DNA from 3 places in the Thalassotalea sediminis genome. Region 3 is predicted to be linked to each of the others. Evidence: predicted binding sites of a transcription regulator. Region 3 holds the regulator's gene; each other region holds the start of a gene.
The links. The regulator LexA, encoded in region 3, represses DNA repair genes until DNA is damaged. The targets are predictions, from matches to a motif close to TACTGTATNNNNATACAGTA.

Region 1 (4,338 bases), 1.6 Mb from region 3:
CGCTTGTTCGCCCTGATGTTGCAAAAATGGTATTACAATAAAGAGCATCATTAAAAAAACAGATATAAGGCGTCTAACGCGTTGGTAATGTCCTTTTTGCTCTTTTACATAAATTGCATTATCAGTATTAATTGTTTGAAAAATAACTTGGTTTTTTGCAGGTTGTGACATTTCTTTACACTCAACAATTACGTAATTGCAAAATTGTAAAGATGAATATCAAATGGTTACAGATACAGAATAGTTAATTATAATGGTTACAGATTTGGTTGTTATGATGTTAATGTGCACAAATATAAACAGTTAGCGAATTCGCTTAAACGTGAAATTAATCAACAACGCTGGTTAGCTGGTGAGAAATTACCGTCTATTCGCGCATTGTCATGCAAGTTTGGTTTTTCGATAAATACGGTCGTACATGCACTTCGAGAGCTAGAAGCGCAGTCAATCGTAGAAGCCTCGGTTAAACGTGGTTACTTTGTCAAAAGTAAAGTTAATCAAGGGGCAAACTCCATGTCTTTAGCTCATGAAGTTGCTCTGGTAAAAGTGAGTTTACCGGTGCTTTTTTACGATATTATGGCAACCGGTGCTGCGTTTGACATTTTACCCAAAAGTGAAAGGGCAAAACCTGATAATGCTTTATTGTCGTTAAATCGTGCTATCAGAAGGGTAACGAGAAGCCAAGCACATGATCTAGCAATGTATTATGATGCTCCACTCGGTGATATATCACTACGGCGTCAACTTAGCCTACGATACCGTCAACGTGGTGCTTTACTCAACGAAGAGCAGTTTTGTATTACGTCTGGTTGCCAACATGCTTTATTTTTAGCATTACTCTGCATTACAAAACCAGGTGACAATGTGGCGGTGGAAAGCCCTGCATTTTACGGGGTATTGCAATCACTTGAGCAGCTAAGTTTAAACATCATTGAAATACCTTCTTGCGCAGAAACAGGAATGGACATAAATGCGCTAGAGCAGGCTCTTAATAAGTGGCCAATTAAAGCATGTATTGTTACACCGAGTTTTGCTACACCAACAGGCGCACGCATGCCATTAAACAAGCAGAAAATGTTACTGAACTTGGCGACAAAATTTGACTTTACCATCATTGAAGATGATATATATGGAGATATGTCGTTTAATGGAACATTAAGCCCACTAAAGGCATTGGATGAAACAGGTAATGTAATACTGTGTGGATCAATGTCTAAAGCGTTATCAAAAGATTTACGTATTGGTTGGATTGTTGGTGGAAAGTATCAGGACAGACTTATTCGTTTGAAGCTAGCGACTAGTTTGGCTTCAAGTAAAGCTCATCAACAAGGATTAGCCATGTTCATGGCTGAAGGAGGATATCGTCGACATTTACAGCAATTAGTTTCAGCGTTGGTTCGTCATAAACAGCAGCTTATTCAAGCGATTACCTCTTATCTACCAGAATATATAGCTTATACAAACCCTGAAGGTGGAAACAGCTTATGGATAGCATTACCGAAAGAGGTTGATAGTTATCAGTTGTATTTAAACGCGAAAAAGCAAGGTATTACATTAACACCCGGTCAACTATTTTCAGTTTCAGGACATTATACACATTATCTTAGAATGAGTTTTAGTCATCCTTTAACGGGTAAAAGGCTTGAGGCATTTAAGTGTTTATCACATCTTATTACCACAGCTGTAAAATAACATTGAGGTAACCAGCAATATTTGTTTTGAACTTTGCTTAAACTAACCTATACAGCAACGCTTGTATTTTTTCCCACTACCACAAGGGCATGATGTATTGCGCGTCAGTTTAACACATGCTTTTTGCTCAATTACGTCACCGTCGTAGTAGCGCCACTGACCATTTTCAACAATAAAACGTGACTGTTCGGTCATTTGACAATAGGTATCATTATAAATGTAGTAGGCAGTAAAGTTCACTATTGGATACTTTAGTGCTGTGTTTTCATTTTCAACAGTGCAATTAACATTATCAATTGCTACAGCATCAGCTCGATGTATATTAAGTTTTATCCAACGACTTTGTTGACACCAATCTGCAATTTCGCTTTTTAACGTCGCGCTTTTGGCATGATCTGCATAAGTTTCATAGAGGTAATCAACGTTATTATGTGCATAGCTATAATATCGAGAACGCATTAACTGTTCTGGAAATACTGCCACGCGTTTTTTTTCTATAATGCTTTTACAGCATACATCTTCATCAAGGCCACTACCGCATATACAAAGCATGTTTTGAGCTCACTCTATCAAACAGGCTGCCATTTTATGGAGATGATAAATATTTGCAATAATACTTTCACTTAATGCAATGTATTCTGTTTTGTTAAAACGACACATTCTGTTTTCCCTAATCGCGCATACTCTTGTAATTCTTTTATTTCTTCTTGTTTTAAGCAAGGGTTACATAAAACCACAGCAGAGCAGTTACCTTTACGCAGGGCTGACTTAATATTGTCTAAACTCACGGGCGTTTTTGCGGTATTTACTTTTAGTATTTTACTTGTGTCTAAGTGCTTAAGTTCATTTAATGCTGTTAAAGAAGCGCCTTCAGGATTTACTAACAATACCCACTTCTTATCTAACGCATGACGCTGACAAATTTCGACATATTGCATCGACGCTTGATGACTCTCATCGACTGATTGGACGTTAAGCCAGTGAAAACGTGATTTATTGTTTTTTGATGTTAAAGAGATATTATTCATACTGTTCACCTGTACATATACTGTATAAAACAACAGTATATGTATTTTTATCTTAAATCAAGCAAAATTTTAATTAAAAATAAACAAAAGGTGTTTAATGTTTGTACAGGCATAAAAGATAGGTGGGAAGTTAATGCAACAGAGTATCGTAATGTTTTGACTATGTATTACTCAACGATATGACTGTATTTAAATAATCTTTGGCGGTAAATTGGTAGAACGCATTTAGCTTGTGAGTGGTTATTTCACCAAGCATTTGTCGTGAGGAATATGAAGTTACTGGGTTACACAACTGAATGCATAACCCTTCATGACGAGGTTATTTAGCTAAACGGCTTAGCTCTTTAATTCTGTCTCTCGTCATCAATATATAACATTTTTTATAAGCAGAAGCTGCTTTTGTGTCAGGAGATATATGTAAATATTGCCAACGGCAGTTATTTTCTCGGTAGGTAATAAAGTTACGTTGAGAGCGTTTAAACATATCTAAGGCTGCTCTTCGGCCTGTAACAATAGCAAATTCTTCAAGTACAAATGTTTGGTTATTAATCCATGTTTGCATTTCTTTATCTACCGCTGTTTTTACATTATCAAAACACATTGATAGTTCACTTACTGCATTATAGTTTTTCTCGCATACAGCAATTGATTTTTCATTGACAGCGATTGCACTTTGGCTAAATAAGCATGCAAAACTAATACATATGTAAAAAGCATAAATGGTTAGTTGCTTCATTACGCTGGAAGTACCTTTTTATATGGTTTAACGGTAACGTTTTTATAAACACCAGCCTTAATATAGGGGTCTTGATCAGCCCAATTTTTTGCACTTTCAAGGTTTTCAAATTTGGCAATTATCAATGAACCAGTGAAACCTGCCTCTCCTGGGTTTTCACTGTCAATGGCTGGACAAGGGCCAGCAACGAGCAATCTACCTTCATTTTGCAATTCAGATAATCGTGCTAAATGCTTATCTCTCACTGTCATTCTTAAAGAAAGGCTGTTCTCTACATCTTCACTATAGATCAAATAATACATGTTAACTCTTACTTTGGATCTTCTGGGGTTTCTGATTCTTCTTGTGGTAAATATTTATAAATAGCAAATACCGTTGCAATGGCAAATATAAAGGTCATGCCCATCAAGCCAAAAACCTTAAAATTCACCCAAAATTCTTGAGAATAATTATACGCAATGTAAATGTTTAACACTGCACAAAGGGCAAAAAAGCCGACCCAAGATAGATTTAATTTTTGCCAAATATTATTAGGTAACTCTAGAGACTCACCCATCAATTGTTTAATGATATTCTTATTAAAAAACTTATCACTAACAAATAATACAATAGCAAATAGCCCATTTATAATGGTGACTTTCCACTTTAAAAACTCATCATTTTGGAAAAAGATAGTGAGACCACCGAATACCGCAATTAATGCGAAAAAAATCCATTGGCGTTTTGGTATTGGCTTTTTTCTTACTACAAACGATAAAAGATGGATCGCAGACGCCACAATTAATGCGCCTGTTGCCCAATAAATGCCTGCCACTTTCCACGCGATAAAAAAGACAATAAGCGGTAAATATTCTAAAAAAGCGTGCATGTTAAAACTTATTG
Region 2 (4,338 bases), 1.3 Mb from region 3:
TGACAAAAAATTGTTGATGACCTTTACTGGCTACTTGAGGGAGGTGAGTAACACATATTACCTGTGTATTCTGAGCAAGTTGTTTTAACTTACTACCAACCATTGCAGCAGTTGGCCCACTGATACCAACATCTACTTCGTCGAAAATTAAACTAGGCGCGGTAACTTGATGTGACAAGATTACCTGCATTGCTAAGCTAATACGAGAAAGTTCACCACCTGATGCAACTTTGCTCATTGTATCTAGTGACTGTCCTGGGTTTAAGCTAACCAAAAAGTTAATGTCGTCGCTACCTGATGCAGACATTTTCTCAGAGTTTTCATTACTTACAGCAACACAAAACTGTCCATGTTCCATATTTAACTCACGCATACTATCAGTAATTTTTGCGCTTAGTGTTATTGCTGCTTTTTGGCGGGATTCTGTCAGTTTTTGAGCGCTGTCGACATATTGATTTTTAGCAAAATCTATTTCTTGGTGTAACTGATTTAATCTCGACTCATCAGTGGTTATTGCCGACAACTGTTGTTTCAAATCATAATGAAGTTGATGCAGTGCTTCTGGTTGTGTTTGATGTTTTTTAGCGAGCTGTATTGCTGTTGAATATCTTTCTTCAATGGTTTGAAAATATTGAGGATCTAGCTCTAATCGTGCATTGTAATCTTTAAGCTCTTGGCTTGCATCTTCTAGTTGTAACAATGCTTCATTCATTTGATCCATCACAGGTACTAGTGTGGTATCTACACTCGTAATATTGGCTACTTTTTCAATACAAGTTCTTAGCGCATCATTTATATTAAAGGTATCATCGTCGCTTAAAAGATGAATTGCTTGTAAAGAGCTATCAAGTAAATGTTGGCAATTGCTGAATTTTTTATAATCAACTTCTAATTGAGTGAATTCGTTTTCGATCAAGCCGAAGTCGTCAAGTTCACTCACTTGATATTGTAATAACTGTTGCTGTGCTTCTCTGCTTTGTTGCGACGTTTGTAGTTGTGTTAATTCTTGTGTCAAACTTTGCCATTTTTGATAGTGAAATTTAACGTCTTCTAATAAATGTCTATGATTTGCAAAGTCATCGAGCATTTGCTTTTGCGTATGGTTTTTTGTAATTAGTTGATGATCATGTTGGCCATGAATATTAATCAAAAACTGACTGATATCTTTTAGTTGTGTTAGTGGAACAGGTGTTCCGTTTATATAAGATTTTGAACGACCCTCAGCAGATATTACGCGCCGTAAAATGCACTCGTCTTCCGTAGAAAAATCATTGTTTTTTAACCAATTAATCGCTGGTTGATTATCTTCAATATCAAAAGTGGCAACAAGTGACGCTTGTTTACTATTAGGACGAACCACGTTGGTAACGGCTCTATCACCGAGGCATAGCCCTAATGCATCAATGGCAATTGATTTACCTGCACCAGTCTCACCAGTAATTGTAGTCATGCCAGATCGCCATTCGATTTCGAGCGACTTAACAATAGCGAAATTTTGAATTGATAAATGAACAAGCATAGTTGTTAGTTACTGTATAAATCCATAGGTGTTAATTTATACAGTAATCATTAAAGGTGCAAGTTGAAATCGAGATAAATTTTATTTTAGTTATTAACTAACTGAAAATGTTAATAAAGTTTATTACCCCAACTCAACTTTTGTCTGAGTACATTAAAGTAGTCATGATCTAGAGGGTGGATAAGCCTTAATGTATTTACACTTTTTCTAATAATAACTTCATCACCTGGCATAACAGCTAGAATGACATGCCCGTCACAACTTACTTGTAAGCTTTCGTAGTTTTCATTGGCAAGTACAAGTTTAATTTCACTATTTCCATCTACAACAATAGGACGGCTAGTTAACGTATGTGGAAACATTGGAACTAATGATAACGCATTTAAGTTTGGCGTAAGTATAGGTCCACCTGCAGACATCGAGTATGCAGTTGAGCCTGTAGGCGTCGATACAATTAAGCCATCAGAGCGTTGACTAAACATGAAGCTACCATCGATATACACTTCAAACTCAATCATACTTGCAACTTTACCCGCGTGAAGGACTGCTTCGTTTACTGCGCTGTTAGAGCTTTTTAATTTTCCATGACGATAAACTTCAGCTTCAATAATGAATCGCTGCTCTGAATGCGATTTGCCAGCTAATATTTGCTTAAGTGGCTCAATAAGCTCTGTCGGTGCTAAATCAGTTAAAAAACCAAGGTTACCCCTGTTTACACCAATAACGCCAATGTTATAACAAGAAAGTACACGCGCAGCACCAAGCATATAGCCATCTCCGCCAACTACGATAGCTAAATCTGCTTGTTCACCTATTTCAACTAGCGTTCGCTGATGTAGCTCTGTTAACTCAAGTCCAGCTGAAACGGAGCTCTCAACGAGTACTTGATAGCCTTGTTTATATAAAAACTCATATAAGGTTTCAATCGTATGTTTTGCGCCTTTATGCTTAGGCTTGCCTATAAGGCCTATTGTGCTGTAGACAGTTGTCATTATCGTAAGCGTTTAGTCATTGAATAGTAAAAGTTTCGCTGTATTTTAACCGCTTGTAAAGGTTACTTTTTTATAAATCTTTTATATTTAAGCTTGAATCGTAAAGGGAAGCCCCCATAATTACCCAAATCGACTATATTATCCTGTTATATTAAGAATTGTGGAGTTGTTTCATGTCTAATGAATCATCAGAAAATAAAAGTGCAGAGGAATTAGCTGCAGAGAAGATTATCGCAGAAGCGGAAGAGCAAGTTGAAGAACAACATGACCATGCACATGAAGCGATTAGTGCAGAACAAGAGCGTATTAACGAGCTTGAACTTGCTTTAGCGGCAGCGCAATCAACGGTTGCAGATCAAAAAGACTCTGTTATTCGTGCTAAAGCAGAAGTCGATAACGTTCGTCGTCGTAGCGCACAAGATGTTGAAAAAGCACGCAAGTTTGCATTAGAAAAGTTTGTGGGTGAGTTACTACCGGTAGTAGATAACTTAGAAAGAGCTGTGGCATCCTTTGATAAAGATAATGATGAAACTAAACCAATGCTTGAAGGTGTTGAACTTACACTACAAAGCTTTCTAAGTACGCTAGAAAAATTTGATGTGAAAAGTGTTGATCCCCAAGACCAGCCGTTTAATCCTGAATTGCATCAAGCAATGTCAATGCAAGAAGTTGAAGGTGTTGAACCAAACACTGTAATAGCTGTTATGCAAAAGGGCTATGAATTGAACGGCCGCTTAGTGCGTCCTGCGATGGTGATGGTATCAAAAGCAAAGCCTGCGGTAGATACGCAAGCTTAACCTAAATATTTATGAAAAAAGCCAGGTGTTACCTGGCTTTTTTATACCTTGTTGATCAAAACAAAGACAAGATTGGAAAATTATCTGACTTATACACAAATAAAATGACATTTTTTTCATTTTTTTCGTATTCAACAGTTGAAAACAATTTTTCTTGCCCCCACTAAATGGTCAACAACGAAATTAATTGTAAAGATAGAATTTGGAGATCCTTAAGATGGGCAAAATTATTGGTATTGACCTAGGGACAACTAACTCATGTGTAGCTGTTCTTGATGGCGACAAAGTACGTGTTATTGAAAATGCGGAAGGCGATCGTACAACCCCTTCTATTATCGCATATACAGAAGATGGTGAGACATTAGTTGGCCAACCGGCAAAACGCCAAGCGGTAACTAACCCTAACAACACATTATTCGCTATTAAGCGTTTAATCGGTCGTCGCTTTGAAGATAAAGAAGTGCAACGTGATATCGGTATCATGCCTTTTGGTATTGTTAAAGCCGACAATGGCGATGCATGGGTAGAAGCGAAAGGCGAAAAAATGGCGCCACCACAAGTTTCTGCTGAAGTTTTGAAAAAAATGAAGAAGACAGCGGAAGACTATTTGGGCGAGAGCGTATCTGAAGCTGTTATAACTGTTCCTGCTTACTTTAATGATTCACAGCGTCAAGCAACGAAAGATGCTGGTCGTATCGCTGGCTTAGACGTTAAGCGCATTATTAACGAGCCAACTGCAGCTGCACTTGCTTATGGAATGGATAAGAAGAAAGGTGAAAAAGTTGTTGCCGTTTATGACTTAGGTGGTGGTACGTTTGATATCTCAATTATTGAAATTGACGAAGTTGAAGGTGAGCACACTTTTGAAGTACTAGCGACTAACGGTGATACGCACCTTGGTGGTGAAGACTTTGATAATCGCATGATCGATTATTTAGTTGAAGAGTTTAAGAAAGATCAAGGTATGGATCTAACGAAAGATCCTCTTGCGATGCAGCGCCTTAAAGAAGCTGCTGAAAAAGCAAAATGT
Region 3 (4,338 bases):
TTTTTTAAGTGAAATAACATCCTCAAGTAATTCTCTACCCGATATTGATGGAATGGTAAGTTCATCACTGTATGGTGCCGCTTTTTGTAAAGAAATGAAGAAATCCAATAAGTACTCGAGCTCACTGCGCGGTAATGCTTTATTCTCTGTTGCGTGTAGAATCATCGCTATCAGTGAGACACCATTTAACGCTGCACATTTATTGATGGCGGTCATCACTTGGTTAGCAAGTTCATTGACACTTGGGGTTAACCAACTCGGTTTTTGTGGGTCAATAGGGTCGATGTCATCTTTCCAGTTTTCTACATGCTGGTTTAAAAACGAATTAATATTGATAGGAGTACCGAAGTTGACGAAACCTTTACCATAATTCCGTAGGTTTTTAATGGCTTTCAATACGCCAAAAATAGATTCGTTTTGTTTTTTGCTACCACTTAATTCTTTATAGTAAGTACCCACTTCCATTACGTGTTCATACCCTAAATAAACGGGTACTAGGGTTAATGGTCGATTTATACCGCGTAACAAACTTTGTATTGTCATGGCGAGCATACCTGTTTTAGGTGCCAGTAATTTACCTGTTCGACTACGCCCACCTTCAGAGTAGTATTTTACAGAATAACCTCGCTCGAAGAGCAAACCTAAATATTCACGAAATATCGCTGAATACATGCGATTTCCTTTGAAGCTTCGACGAATAAAGAACGCACCTGCTTTTCTAAAAATTGGACCTGCAGGCCAAAAATTAAGGTTAATACCTGCAGCAATTCGCGGTGTCACTAACCCTTGTTGGTAAATAATATAAGTGAGTAACAAGTAGTCCATATGGCTGCGGTGACAAGGAACATAGATTATTTCATGGCCATCGTCTGCCAGTTCACGCAATGTATTTGCATTATTAACGTTAATACCGCTGTACAGTCTATTCCAAAGCCAATGTAAGATCCGCTCACCGATTCTAATCATTCCTTCTCGATAATCGCCGGCAATTTCATCCATTATTACTAAGGCTTGTTTTTCAACGGCTTCTTTCGATAAGCCTTTAGTGACAGCCTCATCTTCCATTAAACGTACAATAGATGGATTCTTGAGCAAGGTTTTGAACATTTGCTGGCGGTGCATTAAGCGTGGTCCAGTAGCGGCTATTTTTTGGCGATGAAAATGAAAACGTGCAACCCTAAGTAACTTATGTGCATTTTCTTGGTCTGTACCAAACTTGTCGGTCATATACCTTATTGACAATGGCTCACTAAACCTGATTAAAGTATTGCGCCCTAAGAACAATACGATAAACAGTTTTTTAAGCCAGTTTGGCGACTCTTGCTCCGCTAATACTTCTCTGACACCAATATTTCGTTTCTCTACTTTGGGTTTACGACCCCAAACCAAGCTTGCAGGTATAAGCTGCGCTGAAAGTTTATTATCTTGTTCGTGAGCGTCTAAAATCGCTAAACTTTGTGCCATTGCACTAGAGCTTTTTTTGCTCAGTAATAAGGAGCTAGGTGTGTCAATGCAAATAGTACGTGCGTGTGTCTGGCCATTAATGGTTACATTAGATAATGGATCAGGAAAATTTAACTTTTTGCATGCTTTTTGAAGCGCCAGAAGATCGCTCGCTGAACGATATCTGACAATGTAGAAAACCGGATTCTTGTCGCTATCTTCAACAGGTTTTGTTAAATCATCTGAAACGATACGGCATTTTACCCAAAGAGATATTGGAAATTTTAATAGAAGATAAAAAAAACTTCTCAACGCTAACATCTTGTTTTACTCGCTATTATGTGAATAAGAATTGTAACATTGTTGATGTAAATTGTCTTATTAAACGACAGTAATCAAAAAAGTGCTTTGGTGGTGTACCGTTAACGATATTGCATGCTTGTTACTTGCCAGTGCTCGTCATTTTGCATACTTTCAACGATCTCTGATACATGTTGGTACGCGATGGGTAAAGTGTGGGGAAATAGGACTCGCCTATCATAGATTTCATGTGGTTGTTTAGATAAGTTGAACGTGGATTGCCAATGATGAATTTTAACCATGTAGTCAAAGGTGGTTCTGCTAATTATTGCGACGTCAATGCGCCTGTTTAATAGCATATCGAAAAGTGTTATTTCCATGGTGGTATCAACACGTTTTATTGTTCCTGACTCGACAGCTTGGTTTATTCCTTGATAATAAAAGCCGCGTACACCACCAAATGTTAAGCCGGTTAAAGAAGACGCACTAGTGTATTCAATTGCTGTTGTTTTCAGAGAAACAACTTCATCTCTATCTGTAAATATACGAGAGGTCCATAAGTATTTCTGTTCATTTTGGTCATTAAACCATATTGGGCTTACACCAATAATTATGCCGTTAAAGTTATTACTATTAAGCATTCTCTCAATGCGTTTTCTAGGCACATAGATCAGTTCGAAAACATAGTGTTTACTGTGTTTATTTAAGTATCGAATAAAGTCGTAATAAAGGCCACTCTCTTTCTCCTGACTAATAATGAGCGGCGGTTTCTTATGATAGGTAAATGCTGAAATAAGCTGCTTTTCAGTGCAATAGGCAGAAGAGGCGAAACATAACAGCAATGTGATAGCTAAATACTTCATAGGGAATCTTAAACAGTTCTTTACTTTCAACTATAGTGGTAATGAAAGGAATGTACACTTAACTTACCAATGAATATTTCATATTTGTTAGCTTATTATACAAAATAAACCGCAACGTTTATCATCTTAATGGTATTTGAATAGGCATACGAATACACCTTGCTTATCACCTTCGCAAATCTTTAATCCTCTGCCTGATAAAGTTGAATAGAACATTGAGAAGAGTTCATTTGTAATACATGCTAAGAAAGTAGCAGTGATGTAGTTGCGTTTATTTACAGGCTGTATATACTAACAGTGAAGCTGTCCATATATACAGGGAAAAATTGTGAGTGAGTTTAAACCATTAACAACTAGACAAGAACAGATCTTTGATCTGATCAAAGAAAAAATATCTGAAACAGGGATGCCGCCAACAAGAGCAGAAATTGCAGAGTTTTTTGGTTTTAAATCAGCCAATGCAGCAGAAGAGCATTTAAAAGCGCTTGCTAAGAAAGGTTATATTGAAATGCTGCCGGGCACTTCGCGTGGTATTCGATTAGCTAGTAACTTTATTGTGGAAGAAGGCTTACCCTTGATAGGTAGAGTTGCTGCCGGTGAACCTATTTTAGCGCAAGAGCATGTGGAAGAAAGATATCAAATTGATGGAAATTTATTTCACCCAGCTGCAGATTACCTGTTACGCGTAAATGGTGAAAGTATGAAAGATATCGGTATTTATGATGGTGATTTACTTGCGGTTCATCAAACGACGGACGTGCAAAATGGCCAAGTTGTTGTCGCACGCGTAGAAGATGATGTTACCGTAAAACGCTTAAAACGTGAGGGCAATATTGTTTACTTGCACGCTGAGAACGTAGATTTTTCACCCATAAAAGTTGATTTAGCTAACCAACATTTTAATATTGAAGGGTTGGCTGTAGGGGTAATTAGAGCAGCTGATTGGATGTAATTATTTCAGCAATATTGAGCAGGTATCGTTAACGCTTAAAATGAAATAATACCTGCTTTTCTTTTATTTGATTAAAAAAACACCTTTGAACGCCATATCCCTATCTTTACTTTCCCTAACTCTTGTTAAAAGCTAATAGAAAGAAAAATTTTTGTTTAAAAAACAAACACCCTGTTAACGATGCATTTCAAACTTTTTTAGAGTAAATGCTTAAAATTTATACTGTGCATCTAAGCCTTTCATGGTGCGACTTTCAGTACATTAGAGTTTATACTCGATTGTATTTATTGGTATTTTTACCCATTCCTTTTTCAAATTAAAAATTGACCCAGATCAAATATTAAGTAATTCTAGAACAGAAAGTGAACAACTCTAATAATAAGGCGAGCTTTCACCTGTTTAAAAAATCGCCAGTAAAATAACAATAAAATCACATCAAAAACACGCGCATTGGGATCAAGTAATATTTAAATGCGATGTTTTTGACTTAGAAAGGGTATAAGGAGATGTCGAGTGAAAAGACGTAACCTAGGTTGGCTGTTGTCTGGGGTGCTATTTCCCGGTATGGCTTGGGCTGATTCAAAGTTAAATATGACCCGAGGGGTCACCGAGATAAGCAACGAAGTCTATGGACTACATATGTTTGCTTTATACATTTGTACTGCAATAGGTATTGTGGTTTTTGGTGCGATGATCTGGTCAATGATTTTTCATCGTAAATCAAGAGGAGTAAAACCTGCAACCTTTCATGAAAGCACAAAAGTTGAAATACTGTGGACA

Region 1: QUE09_RS08100 (SulA-like leucine-rich domain-containing protein) is a predicted target of LexA. The motif match lies at 2,739-2,758, and genes of this name have one in related genera.
Region 2: recN (DNA repair protein RecN) is a predicted target of LexA. The motif match lies at 1,546-1,565, and genes of this name have one in related genera.

The regions. Positions count from the first base shown of each region.
Region 1 covers NZ_AP027361.1:1,769,873-1,774,210, forward strand. The annotation lists gene ccoG (cytochrome c oxidase accessory protein CcoG) at 1-171, opposite strand, end outside; gene QUE09_RS08090 (aminotransferase-like domain-containing protein) at 286-1,692, shown strand; gene QUE09_RS08095 (YchJ family protein) at 1,735-2,244, opposite strand; gene QUE09_RS08100 (SulA-like leucine-rich domain-containing protein) at 2,316-2,720, opposite strand; gene QUE09_RS08105 (lysozyme inhibitor LprI family protein) at 3,040-3,456, opposite strand; gene QUE09_RS08110 (YciI family protein) at 3,456-3,758, opposite strand; gene QUE09_RS08115 (septation protein A) at 3,767-4,324, opposite strand.
Region 2 covers NZ_AP027361.1:2,724,443-2,728,780, reverse strand. The annotation lists gene recN (DNA repair protein RecN) at 1-1,519, opposite strand, end outside; gene nadK (NAD(+) kinase) at 1,630-2,511, opposite strand; gene grpE (nucleotide exchange factor GrpE) at 2,685-3,308, shown strand; gene dnaK (molecular chaperone DnaK) at 3,526-4,338, shown strand, end outside.
Region 3 covers NZ_AP027361.1:149,987-154,324, forward strand. The annotation lists gene plsB (glycerol-3-phosphate 1-O-acyltransferase PlsB) at 1-1,764, opposite strand, end outside; gene QUE09_RS00675 (substrate-binding periplasmic protein) at 1,866-2,606, opposite strand; gene lexA (transcriptional repressor LexA) at 2,935-3,558, shown strand; gene coxB (cytochrome c oxidase subunit II) at 4,123-4,338, shown strand, end outside.